3 regions of the Neobacillus sp. S1115 genome follow, and region 2 is predicted to be linked to each of the others. Evidence: predicted binding sites of a transcription regulator. Region 2 holds the regulator's gene; each other region holds the start of a gene.
What was found. Region 2 encodes Rex, which represses fermentation and respiration genes when NADH is low (regulators of the CRP and FNR family bind a similar motif). Its sites were predicted from a motif close to TTGTGAAATATTTCACAA; they were not measured.
Positions count from the first base shown of each region.

Region 1: a site for Rex is predicted at 3,042-3,059, ahead of qoxA (cytochrome aa3 quinol oxidase subunit II). Genes of this name have one in related genera too.
Region 3: a site for Rex is predicted at 3,695-3,712, ahead of ACZ5B7_RS21395 (nitric-oxide reductase large subunit). Genes of this name have one in related genera too.

Region 1 covers NZ_AP038275.1:2,074,065-2,081,158, reverse strand. The annotation lists gene qoxC (cytochrome aa3 quinol oxidase subunit III) at 1-60, opposite strand, end outside; gene qoxB (cytochrome aa3 quinol oxidase subunit I) at 60-2,006, opposite strand; gene qoxA (cytochrome aa3 quinol oxidase subunit II) at 2,071-2,988, opposite strand; gene ACZ5B7_RS10195 (S8 family peptidase) at 3,340-4,698, opposite strand; gene hpaB (4-hydroxyphenylacetate 3-monooxygenase, oxygenase component) at 4,954-6,396, shown strand; gene ACZ5B7_RS10185 (ABC transporter ATP-binding protein) at 6,428-7,094, opposite strand, start outside.
Region 2 covers NZ_AP038275.1:245,754-252,847, forward strand. The annotation lists gene tsaD (tRNA (adenosine(37)-N6)-threonylcarbamoyltransferase complex transferase subunit TsaD) at 1-305, shown strand, start outside; gene ACZ5B7_RS01395 (ABC-F family ATP-binding cassette domain-containing protein) at 742-2,661, opposite strand; gene moaC (cyclic pyranopterin monophosphate synthase MoaC) at 2,824-3,312, shown strand; gene ACZ5B7_RS01405 (redox-sensing transcriptional repressor Rex) at 3,345-3,998, shown strand; gene ACZ5B7_RS01410 (DUF4395 domain-containing protein) at 4,151-4,576, shown strand; gene ACZ5B7_RS01415 (acyl-CoA dehydrogenase family protein) at 4,703-6,316, shown strand; gene ACZ5B7_RS01420 (transposase) at 6,480-6,773, shown strand; gene ACZ5B7_RS01425 (IS3 family transposase) at 6,785-7,094, shown strand, end outside.
Region 3 covers NZ_AP038275.1:4,400,949-4,408,042, reverse strand. The annotation lists gene ACZ5B7_RS21420 (ATP-dependent DNA helicase) at 1-1,491, shown strand, start outside; gene ACZ5B7_RS21415 (metal-sulfur cluster assembly factor) at 1,535-1,834, opposite strand; gene ACZ5B7_RS21410 (hypothetical protein) at 1,849-3,093, opposite strand; gene ACZ5B7_RS21405 (DUF2249 domain-containing protein) at 3,107-3,313, opposite strand; gene ACZ5B7_RS21400 (DUF2249 domain-containing protein) at 3,338-3,574, opposite strand; gene ACZ5B7_RS21395 (nitric-oxide reductase large subunit) at 3,803-6,166, shown strand; gene ACZ5B7_RS21390 (hypothetical protein) at 6,187-6,336, opposite strand; gene ACZ5B7_RS21385 (DUF2249 domain-containing protein) at 6,455-6,688, shown strand; gene ACZ5B7_RS21380 (carboxypeptidase M32) at 6,878-7,094, shown strand, end outside.

The DNA.
Region 1 (7,094 bases), 1.8 Mb from region 2:
AATATTCAGTCCGTTTTGTTTTGTACCATATTCTAATGGCAGCGAGTGATCGACGTTCATTATTTAGCACCTCGCAGTTTTGTTTCAGTTTCTTCTATTTCTTTAACAGAAATATATCGGCCGTGGTCCTGTTCGAATGAGCGTAGAGCCATACATGCCAAAATTCCAATTAGTGAAAGAATTGCCGGAATCCATAAGGAGAAGACCAGCGAAAATCCTAACACAAAGAAGATTGCGCCCATAATAAATGGAACTCCGCTGTTATTTGGCATATGGATTTTTTCCACTTTACCCGGGAACAGCTCATGACCTTTTTTCTTGGAATCCCAGAATGCTTCACTAGAAGCAACCTGAGGCTCGATGGCAAAGTTGTATTCCGGTACAGGAGTATGTGTTGCCCATTCAAGCGAACGTGCATCCCATGGATCTGCACCAACATTTCTTGGTGAATAACGAACACTGTAATAAACGTTATAGACAATCAATGCAAAGCTGATGGCCATAACACCTGCACCAACGAATGAAACCATATTTAATGGTCCATAACCTGTTGCTTCTGAATAAGTGTACATACGGCGTGCCTGACCATCTAAACCAGTAATATACATTGGGAAGAACGCTAAGCAGAATCCGATTGTAAGCGTCCAGAATGACCATTTCCCAATTCTTTCATTTAACATAAAGCCAAACATTTTTGGCCAATAATACGTTAGACCAGCTAGCATAGCAAATACTACACCCGGGATAATTGTGTTATGGAAGTGAGCTACTAAGAACATTGTGTTATGGTACTGATAGTCAGCAGCTGACATCGCTAGCATGACCCCTGTCATCCCGCCGATTACAAATAGCGGAATAAACCCTAGAGAGTATAACATTGGAACGGTAAATCGAATTTTCCCTTTCCATAAAGTGAATAACCAGTTGAAAATCTTAACACCTGTTGGAACGGCAATCATCATTGTTGTAATAGAGAAGAAGCTGTTTGCTACTGCCCCCTGCCCCATCGTAAAGAAATGGTGTGCCCAAACCATACAGGATAATGCTGAGATAATAACCATGGATGCAACCATTGATTTATAGCCATAAAGGTTCCGGCCGGCAAAGGTTGAGATAACCTCACTGTAAATACCAAATGCAGGTAATATAAGGATATAAACTTCAGGATGTCCCCAAACCCAGAATAGGTTGGCCCAGAGCATATCCATACCGCCATTTGTCGTTGCAAAGAAGTGAGTTCCGAACAATCTGTCCATGGTTCCCATCGCAAGCGCAACTGTAATGACAGGGAAAACCGTTACGATGATAAGGTTTGTTACTAAAACAGACCATGTAAACATCGGCATTTTCATTAAGGTCATGCCAGGTGCTCTCATTTTCATTATTGTTGTAATCATGTTAATACCGGTCATTAGTGACCCAATACCAGATATTTGAATCGCAATCATATAATAGTTCGTTCCTACATGTTGGCTGAAATCATTCCCTGCGAGCGGGAAATAAGAAGTCCATCCTGCATCAGGAGATCCGCCAATAACAAAAGAGATATTAAACAGCATCGCACCAAAGAAGAATAGCCAGAAGCTTATTGCATTTAATCTAGGGAAGGCCACGTCACGTGCGCCAATTTGTAACGGCACAAGGTAGTTCATGAAGGCAAAGATAAATGGCATCGCCATGAACATGACCATAATAACCCCGTGTGTTGAGAAAACTTCATTGTAATGCTGAGGATCAAGCAGTTTATTATCAGGTACAGCCAGCTGGGCACGCAGCATAATCGCGTCCACGCCGCCGCGGAATAACATAATTAAGGCAGAGAGTAAATACATAATCCCAATCCGTTTATGGTCAACTGTTGTTAACCATTCGCGCCATAAATATCCCCATTTTTTGAAATAGGTTAGGCCTGCAATAATGGCAACCACTGTTAGGCCAATCGCTACCATAGATGCATAGATTGCAAGACTTGGATTTGGTATGGCAAAACGTTCAAAGAACTCCATCCTTTATTAACTCCTTTCGAGAGATTAATTTTTTCAATAATTCGTTTCATAAACCTTTTAACAATTACTCATGATTTTGGTGATCTGACATATCCATATCCATTTCCATTTTTGAGTGGTCAGTTTGACCTTCCTCTGGTTTTGCGGAAGGACTATGATCGTGTTCTGGTGCTGGACTAAATTTTAAATGAGTCCCTGTAAAAGTCATTTGTCCAAGGTGTCCTGGCTTTAATAACTCATCAAATTTTTTCTCTGATAAAGGTTTTGCCGTTTTCTTAACGTCTTTTACCCATTTATCGAAATCTTTTTCAGACATTGCTGTAACATTAAACGTATTTTCAGCAGTACCTTTACCGCTGAAGTTCGCGTTACGGCCCATCATTTCACCCGGTTCATCTGCAGCTAAGTGCAGTGTCGTCACCATATCTGACATAGCGTATTTTTGACCGCCAAGTTGTGGAATCCAGAAGCTAGTGATTGGTCCGTAGGAATAAAGCTTAAATTCGATCGGCCGGTCTGTTGGAATATACAAATAGTTGACCGTTTCAATATTTTGTTCAGGATAACTAAAATGCCATTTCCAGTCAGATGAAGATGCATAAATGACTAAAGGATCTTTATCCTGATATTTTATTGGTTTTGCTTCGACAATATTGTTACTTTGAACAGAAACGATTGAAAAGTAAGTGACAATGATGACAGGAATACCGACGCAAATTAGCTCAACCCATTTATTTCCTTCAATGTGAGGCGGTTCATAATCTGGGCTTGCCTTTGAGGCACGATACTTAATTAGCACATAAATCAAAATAGCGAAAACTACAATTACTATGAACGACATGATCCCAATAGATAACAAAATATCGTGGGCTTGCCTTTCGGCTTGCGGCCCTTTAGGATCAAGAACCATAAGTGGTTCACATCCTGTAAGCACTGTGACAATAGTGAGAACAAGCAGTAACAAAGCCGATTTTACTTTCATGCTAGTACCCCTTTCTTTTATTTAAAAAATATCATGTTAAAAAAATTTTTTGTTTGTGATTTACATCACATCATTAGTAACTATCTTAATACCAAACATTATTAAAAGACACCCATTCAGAAGATTTGTCACCAAATGTTCAAAAATAATTCGACACTTTGTAAAAGTTAGGTCTATACATTTGCTTTTTTAATATAGATTTAATATTGGTCAACGGATAGTTGAGAATTATGGAAAAGCACCCTTAAAATTCCTTCACATTTATGTTTCTATTTAAAAAATTCAGATTCACTGTAGTGAAAAAACAAAGCAAAGAAGCGATCACCACCGATCGCTTCTTTGCTTTGTTTTTTATTGATTTAATGCGTTAACAGCATTTATTAATCCAAATCCAGCCTTTTCATCATAACCTGGTTTAAACACATCCTCTGCTGAAGACTGGATGATTTGTTTTACCTGCGCAGGCTTAAGAACGTCTTTTCCGTACTTCGCGATGATCACTCCCGCTAAGGCAGCTGTTTTTGGTGCGGCCATTGAAGTGCCGGCTTTATATCCATATCCACCGCCAGGAATTGTACTTAGGCAAAGATAAAAATTTTCTCTTCCTGCTCCAGTGGCAGGATCATAATTTGGTCCCAAATCCCCGCCAGGTGCCATCACATCAATTTTTCCTACTCCATAATTTGAATAGAATGCTAGATTTTTTTGAGCCCCGCCGGCTGAAACCCGAATCATCGTTTGACTGCTCGGGCTTCGGTGTGTTGCGCCTTTATCATCTCCCGACAGTTGGCCTGGACTGCTTAAATCAAGCCCATTATTACCTGCGGAACCAACTACAGTTACCCCTTTTTGAATAGCATATTGAATAGCACGATTAAATAAGCGAACATCTGCTATAACATCTTTAGTTACATACTCAGGGTCTTGGAACCAGTCGTAACCGCCAAGGGACATATTGACAACATCAACATTGTCATCTGCAGCTGTCATTAGAGCCTCTGCAATATGGGAAGTTTCAGCACCGCCAGTTGGTCCAAAGACACGGTAGGCTGCCACTTTCAGGTCTGGTCCAACACCTAAAACTCTTCCTTTCCCGGCAATCGAACCAGCCACGTGCGTGCCGTGTCCATTTTCATCCATCGCATTCGAATATCCCGGCACAAATGATTTTCCATAAATATAGTTCGCTTTTAAATCTGGATGGTTATAATCAATACCTGTATCAATTATACCAACCACAATCTCTTCTCCTGAAACTGGCATTCCAGTTCCTCCTGGTAAATTCCATGACTCCCCATTATTGGTTACCTGTTTAATATCCCATTGAAGCTGTTCATATAAATCAGCTGTACCAGAAGTCCCTCCAACTTCCGCGGCTTCTTGTATAGCAGCTTCCTCTGGGTAAACTATATTTTCTTCACCTGCATCCAAAACAAGACTCGATTTTTTCACCTTGTCCAAAAAAGCAGTATTTGTTGAACTTACTTCAACAGCCCCCAACTTATCCAGCTTCCCTGTCACTTTTCCGCCGGCGTCCTTGATCATTTTTTCATATCCTGCCGGAAGCTGGGATTGATCCTTAAAAATTACTATGTACTCCTTGTTCACAGGTGCAGCACTGCTTTTTGAAATCCCTCCGCTAAATATAACGGATGCTCCCAAAGCAACAGATAAAGCGCTTCCAAAAATCTTCTTCTTCTTCTTCTTCATCGTTTGAACCTCTCCCTTTCTCTTTTTCTCAATTTTCATTATATTATTTTAAAGGGACTGTAGACATTCTACTAAAGTCCTCATTACAATCTTTTTATACACCACTTTCTTCCTATTTTTGAATAATTATCCACTAACATTTCCACCTATACCCAAATTCGTCCAATTGTTTGGATAACCCATGCAGGACAACCACTTTCCCAATAAAATAAATTACAAAACTTTTTAATGCTCCATGTTTTAGGGAGTGGTCAAATGGGAGCAATTAACGGAAAAGAATTTATCGAACGTATGGATCGTTTAAACAAGGAAATTTGGCTGGATGGAGAACGGTTGGAAGGGCAAATTTCTGATCATCCTGCATTTAGAGGTCTTCTTCAAAGTAAAGCATCTTTATATGATTTACAGTTTGATTCGACCCTGAAAGAAAAGCTAACCTTTTTATCCGATGAGACGGAAGAGCGGATTGGGCTATCCTATTTACAGCCACGGACGAAAGAGGATTTAAAAAGAAGGCGGACCATGATCGAAATTTGGGCCAGACATACCAATGGGCTGATGGGTAGAAGTCCGGATTATATGAATTCAGTCGTTATGGCCTTTGCCTCCTCCGCCTTATTTTTAAAAGGGAGTGAGAATTGCTTTCCGGAAAATATTATTTCCCTCTATGAAAGGGCAAGGAATCAAGATCTCTCGTTTACCCACACCTTTATAACTCCCCAGGTTAACCGGTCGCAAATCAACTTTGAAAAATCGAAAGAACCAATTGCCGCCAAAATTGTCGGGAAAAACGCAAAGGGAATTATTATCAAGGGGGCTCGCCTGTTAGCGACCCAAGGCGGTTTAACGGATGAAGTTCTAGTTTATTCAGCCGGCGGAGTGACAAATGACGCGGATGCCTATGCATTTTCCATCCCTTCTGATACAAAAGGACTTAAATTTCTTTGCAGAGAGTCGTTTGTAAGCGGTGAGTCAGTCTTTGATTATCCGCTCAGCTCGCGTTACGAAGAAATGGATACGATTTTAGTCTTTGATAACGTGGTGGTTCCGTGGGAAAGAGTCTTTTTTTACGAAAATGTCGATGCAGCAAATGAATTCATGGAGAAAAGCTCATTCTACCATCACGCCTACCACCAGGCCATCACTAGACAGGTTGTGAAAACAGAATTTCTATTGGGACTTGCCGAGTCCCTTTCGGATACAATCAATGTTTGCGGATATCAGCATATTCAAGAAAAACTTTCAGAAATCATCATCGGACTTGAAACGATGAGGGCGCTGCTGCTCAAATCTGAGGAAGAGGCGGAATTGGATGAGTGGGGTTATATGAGACCAAGCCTCATTCCTCTTAAAGTCGCTAGCAATGTCTTTCCAAAAATTTATCCTAGATTCAGCGAAATCATTCAATTAATTGGCGCGAGTGGAATGGTTACCTTGCCGACTGAAAAGGACTTTAATTCCCCTATAAAACAGGATTTGGAATCCTATCTGCAAGGCTCTAGAAAAAATGCTGAGGAACGCGTCAAGCTTTTTCGATTAGCCTGGGACCTGACGATGAGCTCATTTGGCACAAGGCAAACCCAGTATGAACGGTACTTCTTCGGCGACCCTGTCCGCTTGTCGAGCGGTTTGTATCATACCTATCCAAAGGAAGAATATTGCAAGCGAGTTAAAGATTTGCTCGATTTAAAAGAATAGGATATCCCTGCACACGGGATATCCTATTCTTCTAAATATTTTGATGTGTCACCTGCAACTTCGACAGCAATGGTCTTTTATTTTCCCAAGAAACCCGAACCGGCAGATTAAAAAATTGGCTAAGGCTCTCGCTCGATAACAGTTCATTGGTGTTTCCGTACGCAAAAACCTGCCCCTCCTTTAGCAACAAGGTTTTATTGAATACAGGCAGAATCTCTTCAACATGATGAGTAACATAAATGATGGCTGGTGCATTTGGATTTTTGGCAATCGTTTCGATTGATTCCAATAGTTTTTCACGGGCAATAAAGTCCAGACCGTTCGTTGGCTCGTCGAGAATCAGCAAAGACGGGTCAGCCATTAACGCGCGGGCAATTAACACCCGCTGTTTCTCCCCTTGCGATAAAGTTTCATAATTTCTGTTAGCATAATCGATGCAGCCAAGCTCCTCAAGTAAGGAAATGGCTTTTCTTCGTATTTCGTCTGTGGGAGTTTCATAGAGACCAATGGAAGCGAATGCTCCGCTTAGTACCACTTCAAAGGCATTATCGCCCGGGTGAAATTTTTCCTGAAGTGAGGATGAAACAAAGCCAATTTGCTTGCGCAGCTTTTCAGCAAGATAGGTTTTCCCAAACTCCATTCCTAAAACATTAATTTTTCCCTTTGTCGGGAAATTATAGGCGTTCAGCAAATTTAGG
Region 2 (7,094 bases):
CGAGCTTTCAGGAAAGTGTCATTGACGTATTGGTGACGAAGACCGTAAGGGCCGTTGCAGAATATGGTGTCAACCAAATATTATTGGCCGGAGGAGTAGCGGCCAATAAGGGGCTTCGAGCAGCCCTGGAAAAGGCATTTTCAGATAAGGCGGATGTTGAATTAGTCATTCCTCCATTATCCTTATGCACAGACAACGCAGCCATGATAGCTGCCGCTGGAAGTGTCATGTTTGAAAAAGGTATTAGAGGAGACTTATCATTAAACGCAATACCTGGATTGGATATTGAAACATATAACACCTGACCTTTCCTAACAAGGAAGGGTTTTTTTAATAAAAAAATCTAATTAAACGTTTGATTGATTTGGTTGATAAACTAATCAAACGTTTAATTGATATGGGCAATAAACTAATCAAACGATTGATTGAAAACGGCAAATGCTTAAAATATAGGCATTTTAAGAGTTAAACAAACATTTGATTAAACTTGGCTAATATAAAAATAGCAATTTTGTGGATAAGATTTTTTTGAAAAAGTGGAAAATTCAAATGACTTGTGGATAATTCAGTGGGTAATGTTGATAATGTGGATAAATCGACATTTTTTTGTGGATAATGTGGAAAAGTTAATTGGATAACTGAAATAATGGCATTTACAATGTGAATAATTCTGTGGAAAATTAGGCCTTTTGGATTACAAGCACAACAAAAAACCGGACTCCAACAGTCCGGTTATCCACATTATTCTGCCAGCTCGGCCCATTCTTCCATTAATTCGTCAAGCTCGGTCTTAGCCTTTTCATTTTTTAAATTAATCTCTAAAACCTTTTCATGGTCCTGAAAAACTTCTGGCTCGCATAATTGCTGTTCATAATTCTGAATCTCTTCTTCAAGCTCCGAAATGCGTTCCTCGATTTCTTCCAATTTGCGTTTTCGCTGGCGTTCCAGTTTTTTCGTTTCTTTATCCTGTTGATAACTGTTTTTTTCAGCAGGCTCTAAAGCAGAAACCTTCTTCTGGGAGGCAGCCAATGCGAGTGCCGTAAGTTCCTCCTGCTCCAGCTTTTTATCCACATAATAATCGTAGTCGCCGAGGTATTCAGTGCTGCCCGTGGGGCTCAATTCTAGTACCTTGGTTGCGATTCTGTTAATAAAATAACGGTCGTGTGAGACAAACAAAATAGTACCTGGATAATCAATTAAGGCATTCTCAAGTACTTCCTTGCTGTCCAAATCCAAATGGTTGGTAGGTTCGTCCAATATTAATAAATTTGCTTTCTCGAGCATTAGCTTGGCAAGGGCTAAGCGGGCTTTTTCGCCGCCGCTTAATGACAAAACGTTTTTAAGCACATCGTCACCGGAAAATAAGAAATTCCCAAGCACCGTACGGATTTCCTTTTCCGGTTTCAGTGGATATTCATCCCATAGTTCGTTTAAGACCCGTTTATTGGAGGTTAGGTTGGCTTGTTCTTGATCGTAATACCCGATGGACAAATTGGTTCCGTATTGAATAGTTCCAGCCAAAGCGGGAAGCTTTTTAATAATTGTTTTTAAAAGGGTCGACTTCCCGATTCCGTTAGGGCCGACAAGGGCAATGCTGTCGCCTTTATACACACGAAAGGAAATATCCTCGGAAACCTTCTCTCCATCATAGCCGACAGCAAGAGAATCAACAGTCAGTACATCATTGCCGCTTTGCCGCTCAATTTCAAATGAGAAAGAAGCGGATTTTTCATCCCCTGATGGGCGGTCCATGACTTCCATCTTTTCAAGCTTCTTCCGACGGCTTTGCGCTCTCTTAGTAGTAGTGGCCCGTGCGATGTTGCGCTGGATGAAATCCTTTAACGCGGCAATTTCCTCCTGCTGCTTTTCATAAAGCTTCATGTCGCGTTCATAATTGGCAGCTTTCTGCTCAAGATAAGTGCTATAATTACCGGTAAATCGCTGAATCAGGCGGCGTGATAGTTCATACACCTCTGTAACCACTTTATCCAAAAAATAGCGGTCATGCGAAACAATTAAAATCGCGCCATCATAGCCCTGCAGATATTGCTCCAGCCAGGAAAGGGTTTCGATATCCAGGTGGTTGGTTGGCTCGTCCAAAATTAAAATATCAGGTCTTGTCAGCAATAGCTTGCCTAGCGCAAGACGCGTTTTTTGTCCGCCGCTTAGACTTGAAATCATTAACGTAGTATCGGAAAAATTTAACCCATGCAATACAGAGCGGATATCGGCTTCATACTGATAGCCGCCTTGCTCTTTAAACTTTATTTGCAATTCATCATATTCCTTTAATACCCGTTCGTATTTTCCTGGGTCTCCGAAAACAGCAGGATCGGCCATTTGCTTCTCCAGCTTCCGGAGCGATTTTTCCATCGCCTGCAGGTTCTCAAAAACCGTCAGCATTTCCTCCCAAATGGACAGATTGGACTCCAAACCCGTATTTTGCGCCAAATAACCAACGGTAACATCCTTTGGTTTGATGATTTCGCCGCCGTCATAGCCCATTTCGCCGGCGATGATTTTCAATAACGTTGATTTCCCCGCTCCATTGCGTCCGACAAGGGCAACACGGTCACGGGTTTGTAATTCCAGTTTTATATTCGATAAAATAAGTTCAGCACCATAATATTTTTGTAATTGGTTAACCTGTAATAAAATCATTTTTTTCACCTCTATTACCTTACGACTAGTTTACCGTATTACCCGAATGTCGGCAATGAAGTGAAATTTTTAATGGAATTATAAAAAAATATACTGATAGTTCAAAGTTTCACACACATGGACATAAAAATATTGTATTATTTTTTGTAGGAGGATTTTTTTATGGCTGAATTTACTCATTTTAATGAAGAAGGCCGGGCCAAGATGGTCGATGTCAGCGATAAGCCGGAAACGGCACGCACGGCAATTGCCCAGTCTAGCATAACAGTAAGCACTGAAATTTATGAAAAAATCACAAACCACGAAATGAAAAAGGGCGATGTCTTAGCAGTTGCCCAGGTTGCTGCAGTGATGGCAGCGAAAAAGACATGGGATATCATTCCAATGTGCCACCCGATTCCATTAACAGGTATCAATATTAGTTTTTCGTGGGAGCAGGCCGGGCAGGAACAATATACACTGCATATTGCTGCATCAGTGAAAACCAAAGGCAGTACGGGGGTTGAGATGGAAGCGCTAACAGCCGCCTCTGTTTGTGCCCTGACCGTCTATGATATGTGTAAGGCAGTTGATAAAGGGATGGTGATTGGACCAACCTTTCTGGTGGAAAAAACCGGCGGCAAAAACGGTGATTTTAGAAGAGAAATCTAATATATCCATTAAAATTGAAGGGTGGGAGAAATATGTCCAATGAAACGATGAAAATACCACAGGCAACAGCAAAGCGTCTGCCCTTATATTATCGATTTTTACAAAACCTTCATTCTTCTGGCAAGCAGAGGGTGTCATCTGCAGAATTGAGTGAAGCAGTAAAGGTGGACTCGGCCACTATTCGCAGGGATTTCTCTTATTTCGGGGCCCTTGGGAAAAAGGGGTACGGCTATAACGTAAACTATTTGTTATCGTTTTTCCGGAAAACACTTGATCAAGATGAATTAACAAAGGTAGCGTTAATCGGGGTGGGTAATCTCGGCACAGCCTTTTTACACTACAATTTTTTAAAAAATAATAATACAAAAATCGCTTGCGCCTTCGATGTGGACCCCGGAAAAATTGGCGGTTCGATAGGCGATGTTCCCGTTTATTCGATGGACGATATAGAACAGTATTTGATCGATGAAAATATTTCGGTGGCGATTTTGACGGTGCCGGCCCCGGTTGCACAGCAGATTACAGATAAGCTTGTGAAAACGAATGTAAAAGGGATTTTAAACTTTACACCAGCGAGACTGAATGTACCTTCATCGATCCGCGTGCATCATATTGACCTGGCGGTGGAGCTGCAATCACTTGTTTACTTTTTAAAGCATTATCCAAACGACGAAGTAGAAGAATAAATAATCAATGGGCTTCTCGCCAAAATGGTGAGAGGCCCATTTTTCGTTTTGAAACATTTTTCCTAAACAGATCACTATACAAAAGGAGTTGAAGCGGGTAAAATGATTACACAAGTAATTATTGTAATCCAATAGGAAAGGTTGGGATTAAAATGACAGAAACAGTTCGTTCAATCCCACGTCCGCTCGTGAAAACAAACCAGTGGACAATTGTTTTAAGTGTTGTGTTAACATGGTTATCCGGACAGGAATGGTTTTTGTTAGTACCATTTGTTGCCGGTATGTCTGGTCTTTTATTCGAATTTAATCCGATTATGCAAATAGCAAAACTATTTTTAAGAAAGGACCCAAAGGCTTATATCCCTGAGGATTGGGAGCAGCAGCAATTTAATCAAAAAATTGCCGTATCGTGTTTGGGAATTGGATTTGTAGGATTCCTGCTGGGATGGAATGGTGTTGGCTATGTGTTCACGATTCTTGTCGCGGTGGCTGCCTTTGTGGCAATTCTAGGTTTTTGCATCGGATGCTTTATTCATTTTCAGTGGAACCAATACCGTTATAGAAGGGCGCACCAATAAAGGAGAGGTCTGAATTATTCAGCCTCTTTTTTTGTTTTTCTGCTTATATTTGACGCTTCCATATCCTTACATTTAAAATTAAATTGAAAATTATGAATTATCATTCATGAGGAGAGTGGCGTTTTTATGAAGCTTGTTTCCCAAGAGACAGAAGCAAGAGGAAAAAATTCTTACAGCTTTGATGAATTTCTCGAAAAACGTGACAACCTTGATTGGTACCGTGATGAACCGTTTTTACAAAAAGTGGTCAAGAAATTTACGGGTTCTCAGCACAGCCAAATCCACGAAAAACTATTATCCTTTTCACCAATAGTATCTGCAAAATGGAACCGGTTAGCCGAAAGAATTGCCAGACCGGAAGTCCGCCCCTATATGCTTCACTTTGATGCTTTTAATCATCGGATTGACCGGATTGTTCGTCCTCAAGAAGTTCATCAATTAGAGAATGAAATTTTCGGAGAAGGTCTTTTTTCCAGTAACATGACACCTTGGGAAAGCTTTGTGAAAAGAATGCTGATCCATCAGCTGGGTGAGGCAGGAGTGACCTGTCCGCTGACATGTACACATGGTTTAGTGGCTTTGCTTGACCAATTTCCGGATGAAGAATATCCAGAACTTCAAGATATATTACATCATACAAAAGAAGGGCTAAACGGCGAATTTGCCATTGGCGCTCAATTTATGACAGAAATCCAGGGTGGTTCTGATTTGCCGGCTAATGTTTTGGAGGCGGTTCCGGAAGGCAAGTGTTATCGTTTGTATGGGAATAAGTTTTTCTGTTCTGCGGCTCATGCCGATTATTCTGTGGTGACGGCAAAAATATCGGGAACTGACAAAGTTTCGACATTTATCGTACCATCCTGGCTTCCGGGGGATAAGGAGAAGGAGAAACGCAACGGGTACGAGATTAATCGGATCAAATGGAAGCTGGGAACAGCCGAGCTGCCAACTGGGGAGATTCAATATAAGGGGGCGCGTGCCTATCCAATCGGTCCAAAGGATAAGGGGATTGCAGTTGCAGTCGGAATTGTATTGACCTTGTCGCGGTTGGAAATTGGGATTGCCTGTGCTGGGTTTATGCTGAGGGCCTCTCGGGAGGCAAATTTGTACAGTGATTTCCGAAGTGTTTTTGGGAAGAAGGTAAAAGACTATCCACTCGCAGCAAGCAAGTTGAAACGAATCCAGCATGCCGCTGAGCGAACGACGGCGGGGGCATTCAAAATCTATAATCTTTTCTTGCAGTTGGATAAGCCGCTTAATCCAGGAATTAAATCGGACCATCCAATTGAAGTTAGGAAAAAGTTATTTAATCTGCGTGAACTTGTCTTGCTGCAGAAAATCTGTGCAACGAATGAGGGAGCGGAAATTTTACGGGAGGCTATCTCCGTGTTTGCCGGCCATGGAGTAATGGAGGAATTTTCGTCGCTGCCGCGTATCTTCCGCGATGTGGTCGTAAACGAACAGTGGGAGGGACCGCGTAATCTGCTGTTAACGCAAATTTACCGCGATTTGGGCAGGGTTTCTGATTGGTATTCACCTGCCGAGTTTGTGGCAAGCGTTCTTGAGGGAGCCGATTCAGAGACGATTAAAAAGTTTACGGACCAACTAGAGGACTTGCTGCAAAGACCTGTTTTAGGAGAAGTAAGTGAAGCATCGATGGAAGCCGCGGAAGAATGGGATGCGTTCTGTGACTCCTTCTTTAAGGCTTACCAGCTGATAGCTCTAAAAGAGGTCAATTAATGGAGCGGGGCGTAACATTATAGACGGTATCAAGGACAATTTGAGTGAAATTGGGGGTGGAAATGTCCTTGATAGGAGGTATCATGAGGTTAGTCTAAAAAGTGGACACGTAAAAATGAGATTTAGATTATAATACAATCATCATTTAAAAGGACGTGTTCACATGGGTAAACATCATTCTCAAGAGTATAAAGAATATGTTGCAAAGTTAATCGTTGAGGAGGGGAAAAAAGCCTCCCAGGTAGCTTTTGAACTCGAGATCTCCCCTAAAACTGTTAGTCGATGGGTGGCAGCTTACAGGACTAAAACAAGTGCTGGGAAAGCTGGAGAAAACTATCTTACACCCACAGAACTTGAAAAACTGAAAAAGCAACACGAGAAAGAGATACAAAAATTGAAAGAGGAAAACGAAATTCTAAAAAAGGCCATGCACATCTTCACGAAAAACCAAGCGTAATTTATACGTTCATTCAAGCCCACTCTGATGAGCACGCTGTGGCGAAGATGTGCAAAGTTCTTAAAGTATCATCAAGTGGCTATTATAAATGGCTAAGGATCCAGAATAAACCTCAATCTGAGAAAGATGCCTACCGTAAAGAAATCAAGCAAAAAATAAGTAAATCATTTCACGAGAGCTATGGTACGTATGGGAGCCCCAGGGTCCATGCCGACTTGGTGGAGTGGGGTTATACCATTTCTCAAAAGACGGTTGCACGTATGATGAAAGAGATGGGTTTAACAGCCACACCAAAAGAAAAGTTTGTCATTACTACTAATT
Region 3 (7,094 bases), 2.1 Mb from region 2:
GATGACGTTCTTGATATTTATGAGAATCTTCCTGAATTTGTTCATATGGAAGGTTCCATGCTGCAATTTGAAAAGTACGGCGACAGAAGAGACTATCCAGCACTTTCCGATGAAGTATGGCAAACTGTCAGCTGGGACAAGCTCCAGGACTGTTTCTCATGTGAAAAGCGCCATCGCTGTGGTCTCACCTTACACCGGGAATTCTATCGGCATGCAAAGGATATAATTATTTGTTCCCATGATTTTTATATGGAGCATGTTTGGACAAAAGAGGCCAGGAAACGGGAAGGCCAGCTGCCGCTATTGCCGGAACATTCATCAGTGGTATTTGATGAAGGGCATTTGCTTGAATATGCGGCACAGAAGGCGCTAAGCTACCGGTTTACAGATTACACGCTTGATACACTCTTAACCAGACTAATGGAAAATGATGTCCGCGAAAAAACACTTTATACGATAGAACAAGCGCTTGTCGATAATGATGAATTCTTCGATTGCCTTGCACAGTTTTCACAACCCGCAATGGGATCGGATAAAGAGATCATTCATAGGCACCCTTTGGTCATGAAAAATTGCCGTAAACTTCTTTCGATATTACAGTCATTGGAAGAGGAACTTGTCTTTGAAAGTGAAATGTTTGTTATCAACGAATATGATTTAAAAATTGTTGAGGAATACTTGGAGCAAATCACATATTCCTTATCACTCTTCCTTCAAGAGCTAAATGGAATTACTTGGCTGGAAGAAAGCAGTGGTGAGCGTACCCTTGTCATTATGCCGAAAATGGTGGAGGAGGTTTTACGGGAAGAGGTATTTTCACAGAAAAAGCCTTATATCTTCTCATCCGCCACCATGTCCAATCAGAAATCTTTTGATTATATCGCGTCCAGTTTAGGGATTGATGATTACCTTTCCTGTTCGGTTGCTTCCCCATTTGATTATGACGAGAAAATGAAGGTATTCCTGCCATCTTTTAAACAAGATGCGATCAATAAAAAACTCGATTATGTGATTGAGAAAGTCAGTTTGACAGAAGGGCGGGCTCTTATTCTTTTAAATAATCGTGATGAAATGAGGAATTTAAAGGAACGGCTAAAAGAAGAGCAGAAGTTTCCAATCTACTATGAAGGTGATGAGGAGATTAGCACACTAGTCTCCAAGTTTCAAAATGAGGAAAATTCGGTGCTTTGCTCCATCCACCTATGGGAGGGTCTTGACATCCCCGGCCGCTCACTGGAAAATGTCCTGATTTTTTCACTGCCTTTCCCGCCGAATGACCCCGTTTTTTCGGCCAAAAAGGAAGGAATGGCTGACCCATTTAATGAGGTGGACCTTCCTTACATGTTGCTTAGATTACGGCAAGGTGTGGGCCGGCTGATAAGAAGTGAACAGGATCAAGGCACTGTCCACATCCTGTTGGAAGAATCTCTAGAACAAGATGTACTGCAAAAGATAAAAGAAGTATTGCCGACTAAAGTAATTGAAGGGTAAGAAATAAAAAAGAGGCTGACAATGAACTGTCAGCCTTTTTTTGCTATCTGCCAAGGGCGCGGCGGCCGTCTTCGGTCATTTTATCCGGTGACCAGGCCGGCTGCCAAACAAGGTTAACGTCAACCTTGTTTACTTCCTCGATTCCTTCGACACAATAACGAACTCCGCTTGTGATACTATTGTGAAGCGGACAGCCAGGAGTGGTCAGTGTCATCGTAATCGAAACATCATTTTCTTCTGTAATCCCTACACTATAAATTAACCCTAAATCTACAACATTGATGCCTAACTCCGGGTCATAAACGCTTTTTAATTCTTCAAAAATTTTCTCCTCGAGATTCATGGTAACTCACCTCATTATTTTTTTAGAACACTGAAAATGCTGCTTGCAATAGTTAGCATCGCTACAGACAGGACAAACTGGCCCAAATTAAAGAGAATAGTTGTTTTTAATAAAAGTGCCAAAAAGACAACTAGTACGGAACCGATGAATACTGATAAGACCGGCACAATCAATTTTTCATTCATCATTTCCTTTAACGAAGGAACTTTAGCCTTTCCTATTTCTTTGCTGTATTTATAGGTCCACCACAGGAATGGAACAATTTTATATAAATATCCGACAATACTTAAGACAATCCACAACAGTATATAGCAATATAGAAGCGGCCCGATAAGACTGGCAAACTTGCTGCTGAACAAAATCATAAAGGCTGCAGCATGAATCACATTCCCAAAGCCAATCGCCGAAAGGGCGAATGAAAATGGTTTGTCTAGCTTTTTCTTTAATTTCTTTTTAACAATGATACTGATGTGCCAGCTGAAAATAGAGAAGCCGGCAAACAAGAGGAAGAATCCAAATTTCAATAAAATACTGCTATTGCTAAAGAAAGAAATGATTGTCAAGACAAGCCCGGAAACATAGATTCCGTACACATATCGTGCCTGCATCATCGGAAAACCGTGAGCCAAGGAAAACATCGGCACCATCTTATAAGAAAAGCCAAAGATTAATAGTGTAAACCAACCGGATAACCCCAATAATAGATGGCTTTTAAAGATAGCTTGGTAATGTTCGCCAAGAAATCCCGTTTTCATACTGTAAATCATCGTTATTCCCAAGAATATCGTCATAAATAAGCAAATTAAAGCCGTTCCTACAAAAGCAGTAAGAATATTAGGGTTTGCCTGTGTTCTTAGCGTCATTAGCATCTGGAATAAGAACATGAAGATTCCGATAAGCGTAATGACACCAGGAATGACGGCAGTTTGCGGTGCTAAATAGAGCATGGCCGAAAAAGAGGCAACCCCTGCTGCGGTGATGAAAAATTGGACAAATCCAAATTTCTCATTCCAAATTTTCGTCAAAAACGCAACCGGAACAAGCTGGTACATTGCACCCATCGCCACCATTAAGGCCCAGCCCAGGATTAAGAGGTGGGCTGCTGACCAAATGGCAGGTATGCGAAAAGTTCCATCCGTCATCATATGCCCATTTGCCAACAGCAGAATCTGTGAGGCGATAAGGGCAATTAAACTAAAAAGTATAAATGAAAAAGGTAGTTTAATATTTGTTTCAGTTCCTAAATTCTGAGGAAGCATATGACTCACCTTCCTAGCGGAAGATTTCTATTTTAAAACTTCCGTCTGGTTGTTGTTCTGTTTTTTGTTGATATCCTAATTCTTCAAGCTGTTCATATAGAAACATCGGTCTTCTATCATTAATTATTGTTAAAACTTTCCCTTCGCCTAACTCTTCTAAAGCGGCTAAGGTTCGCATCATCGGCTGCGGCGGTTCGAGGCCGCGATTATCCAAAATCATTACAAATCACACTCCAAATCACTTTTAGCTTTTCTTTGTGAAAACTACTTTCCAATGCTTTTTCTCTAATTCTTCTTCTTCATGGGTAAAGCCCTTTGCCTTTAAGACAGTAAATAGTGGCATCGGCTTAAACGGTGCATGAAGAATGAACACATCTCCATCATTATTTAATTCTTTTACTGCCTCCATAATCTTTTGAAATGGTTCGAGTTTATTCTTTATATCCTCACGTACATCTAGTTCAATTATTCTTTGTCCCATAAAATCAACACCTCTTTAATCGTTTGTTTAATAACATTGTAGCAGTGTAATCCCCTAAGATATGTGATGAGCGTCATAGCTCAATGGATTTTAATGAAAATAGTTCTCAATGTGACAAATTTGTGAAAAAGTATACAAAAAATAATATGTGTGATAAAAGTCACTATTTTGCCTTTTTTTTAGGACTACAATACTTCTCGGATTGATAACCAGAAAGGGATGAAGGAAATGGAAATACAGCGAGGGACACAGCCGAAGAGCGTGGTAAAAGAAAATAAAAACGCACTTTTAAAATCCATTTTAATTATTACCATCTTAATCAGCTTTACCGTTCTGCTTGGCGGCGGCTATTGGATCTTTAAAGAGCAGGCGCCAAGACCATTGGAAGTAACCAATTCGAAAGGTGAAGTTATATTAACGAAAAAATCCATTATGGGCGGACAAGCTGTCTGGCAAAAGTATGGTTTAATGGACTACGGTACCGTTTTAGGACATGGTTCCTATATGGGTCCGGATTATACAGCAGAGTCTTTAAAAATCTATACAGAAGGAATGCAGGATTTTAAAGCGGAACAGCAATATGATATAAAATTTGCTTCATTAACTGAAGATGAAAAGCAGATTATCAAAAACCAAGTTATTAAAGAAATGCGCAAAAATCGCTATGATGCGAGTAAAGATACATTAAAGCTGACAGACGCACAAGTAAATGGCCTTGAAAAAGTTAGGGCTTACTATAAGGATATTTTTACAAATGGCGACGGCTGGGGTTTAAAAGCTAATCTAATCAAAGATTCTGATATACCATCAACAGACCGTGCCTATGTTGACAAAGGTGACCAAATCAAACAAATCTCTGATTTCTTCTTCTGGACAGCTTGGCTTTCAAGTACGGTTCGTCCTGGAGACAAAATCACTTACACGAATAACTGGCCATATTTTGAAGACGCCGGTAACCATCTATCCTTTTCCGCTATTTGGTGGAGCGGTGCTAGCGTTACAATCCTAATTTTAATGGTAGGGATCATCTTATATCTATTCTATCGTTATCAATTTGGTATGCAGGAAGCATATAAAGAAGGAAACTTCCCTCGTATTGATTTGCGCACGATGCCTGTAACAAGTTCACAGGTGAAAACAGGTAAGTATTTTACGGTTGTATCGGTATTATTCTTTGTTCAATGTATGTTTGGGGCTCTGTTAGCCCACTATTATATCGAGCCAGACAGCTTTTTTGGAATTAAGTGGATCCATGATATTCTTCCATTTTATATTTCCAAAGGCTATCACTTGCAGCTGGCGATTTTCTGGATTGCCACCGCATGGCTGGGTATGGGAATCTATGTTGCCCCGTTAGTTGGCGGTTATGAACCAAAGAAACAAGGTCTTTTAGTTGATATTTTATTCTGGGCATTAGTGGTTCTTGTTGGCGGAAGTATGGTTGGCGAGTGGCTTGGTGCCAATGGGAAATTGGGAAATGCCTGGTTCTTGTTTGGCCATACTGGTTGGGAATATATTGAGCTTGGACGAGTTTGGCAGCTTATCTTAATAGTAGGAATGCTAATCTGGCTGTTTATCGTATTCCGCGGTATTAAAGCAGGGCTTAAGAAAGAGTCTGACAAAGGTGGATTGATACACTTACTATTCTACTCTGCGATTGCGGTACCGGCTTTTTATATCTTTGCCTTATTTATCAACCCAGGTACAAGCTTTACATTTGCCGACTATTGGCGCTGGTGGATTATCCATCTATGGGTAGAAGGTATTTTTGAAGTTTTTGCAGTCGTTGTTATTGGTTTCTTATTAGTTCAATTAGGTCTCGTAACCAAGAAATCAACGGTAAGACAATTATATTTCCAATTAACCCTGCTTCTTGGCAGCGGCGTAATCGGTATCGGACACCATTATTACTATAATGGTTCAGCTGAAGTATGGATTGGTCTAGGTGCAGTCTTCTCTGCATTGGAAGTTATTCCATTGACATTGTTAATTCTTGAAGCTTATGAGCAGTACAAAATGATGCGTGACGGCGGTGTCGACTTCCCTTACAAAGGTACGTTCTGGTTCTTGATTTCTGTTGCGATTTGGAACCTTGTCGGTGCCGGGGTACTTGGTTTCTTAATAAATCTGCCAGCTGTAGCCTATTTCGAACATGGACAATTCTTAACACCAACCCATGGACATGCTTCGATGATGGGTGTTTACGGAATGTTTGCCTGTGCAGTACTTCTTTATTCGTTAAGGAATATTGTGAAGCCTGAGGCCTGGAATGACAAATGGCTTAAGATATGCTGCATTCTGTTAAACATTGGTCTTGCAGGAATGGTCTTCTTATCCTTGCTTCCAGTTGGATTTATGCAAATAAAAGAGGCATTTTATCACGGCTATGCAGCAAGCCGCGCTTCCTCCTTCCTGCAAAAGGATCTGGTGCAAACCATTTTAACCTGGCGTGCGGTACCTGACACCATCTTCTTAATCGGTGTAGTTATCCTGGTACTCTTCTGTATTAAGGCCCTATTTAACCTGCGTAAACCAACGCATAAAGAGGGAGAACGGCTTCCGGTTAAAGATTTATCCATTGATGAAGATTAATAGTAAAAATCCGCAAGGCTTTAGCTTTGCGGATTTTTCTCTTCTTTCACTTCTTCGTAGCAGTCGAAGCAATATGACTGTTTATCCTCGGTAATCACTCCATTAAAGAATCCATCCAAACAATAAATCTCTTTCCCACAGCATTTACATAAACCAACTAATTCTTTCATTTAGACTTGCCTCCCTTATGAACAAAATCATATTTCAACTGTGATGGTACTCACTAAGTCCTAACCTAAGTTTTTCTATAATAAAAGAGAAGTTAACCCAATTAAAGGAGTGATAATGATGCAAACCTACGCAAAAGTTATCAATGTACCAGATTATCCACCAAGAGAAAAGCATCCAACCATCTTTAAGGCATTTGATGAATTGGCATCAGGTGAAACCATGCAGATTGTCAATGACCATGATCCAAGACCGCTGCTTTACCAATTTATGATGGAAAGACCAGAGCAATTTTCTTGGGAATACCTTGAAGAAGGCCCAGAAGTTTGGAAGGTCGCCGTTAACAAAAAGTAATTTTTTGAGGCTGCGCTCTTATTAGACCTGTCTTCACCCAATCTAAAATTTGTTTCTATTTATTTTTCAGTTAAAACCTCTTTTTTCCTATAAACCTATTTTACAACAGAAATTCGTTTCTGTTGTTTTTTTATCCGTATCATTTGTCAGAAATATGTTAAAATTTATAGCGAGAAAGGGGGAAAGACAATGAATACAGAGCAATTTGAAAAGGAATTCTTAGAGTATGTCAAGAAAATGACCGCTTATCACGAAGCCCTTGGTTTAATTTACTGGGACTTACGGACAGGCGCTCCTAAACAGGGAGTGGGGCAGAGGTCAGAAGTGATTGGCGTGCTGTCCTCCGAGGTATTTAAAATGTCGACATCAGAGGAGATGGCAGCCTACATAGCAGGGCTTTCAAAAG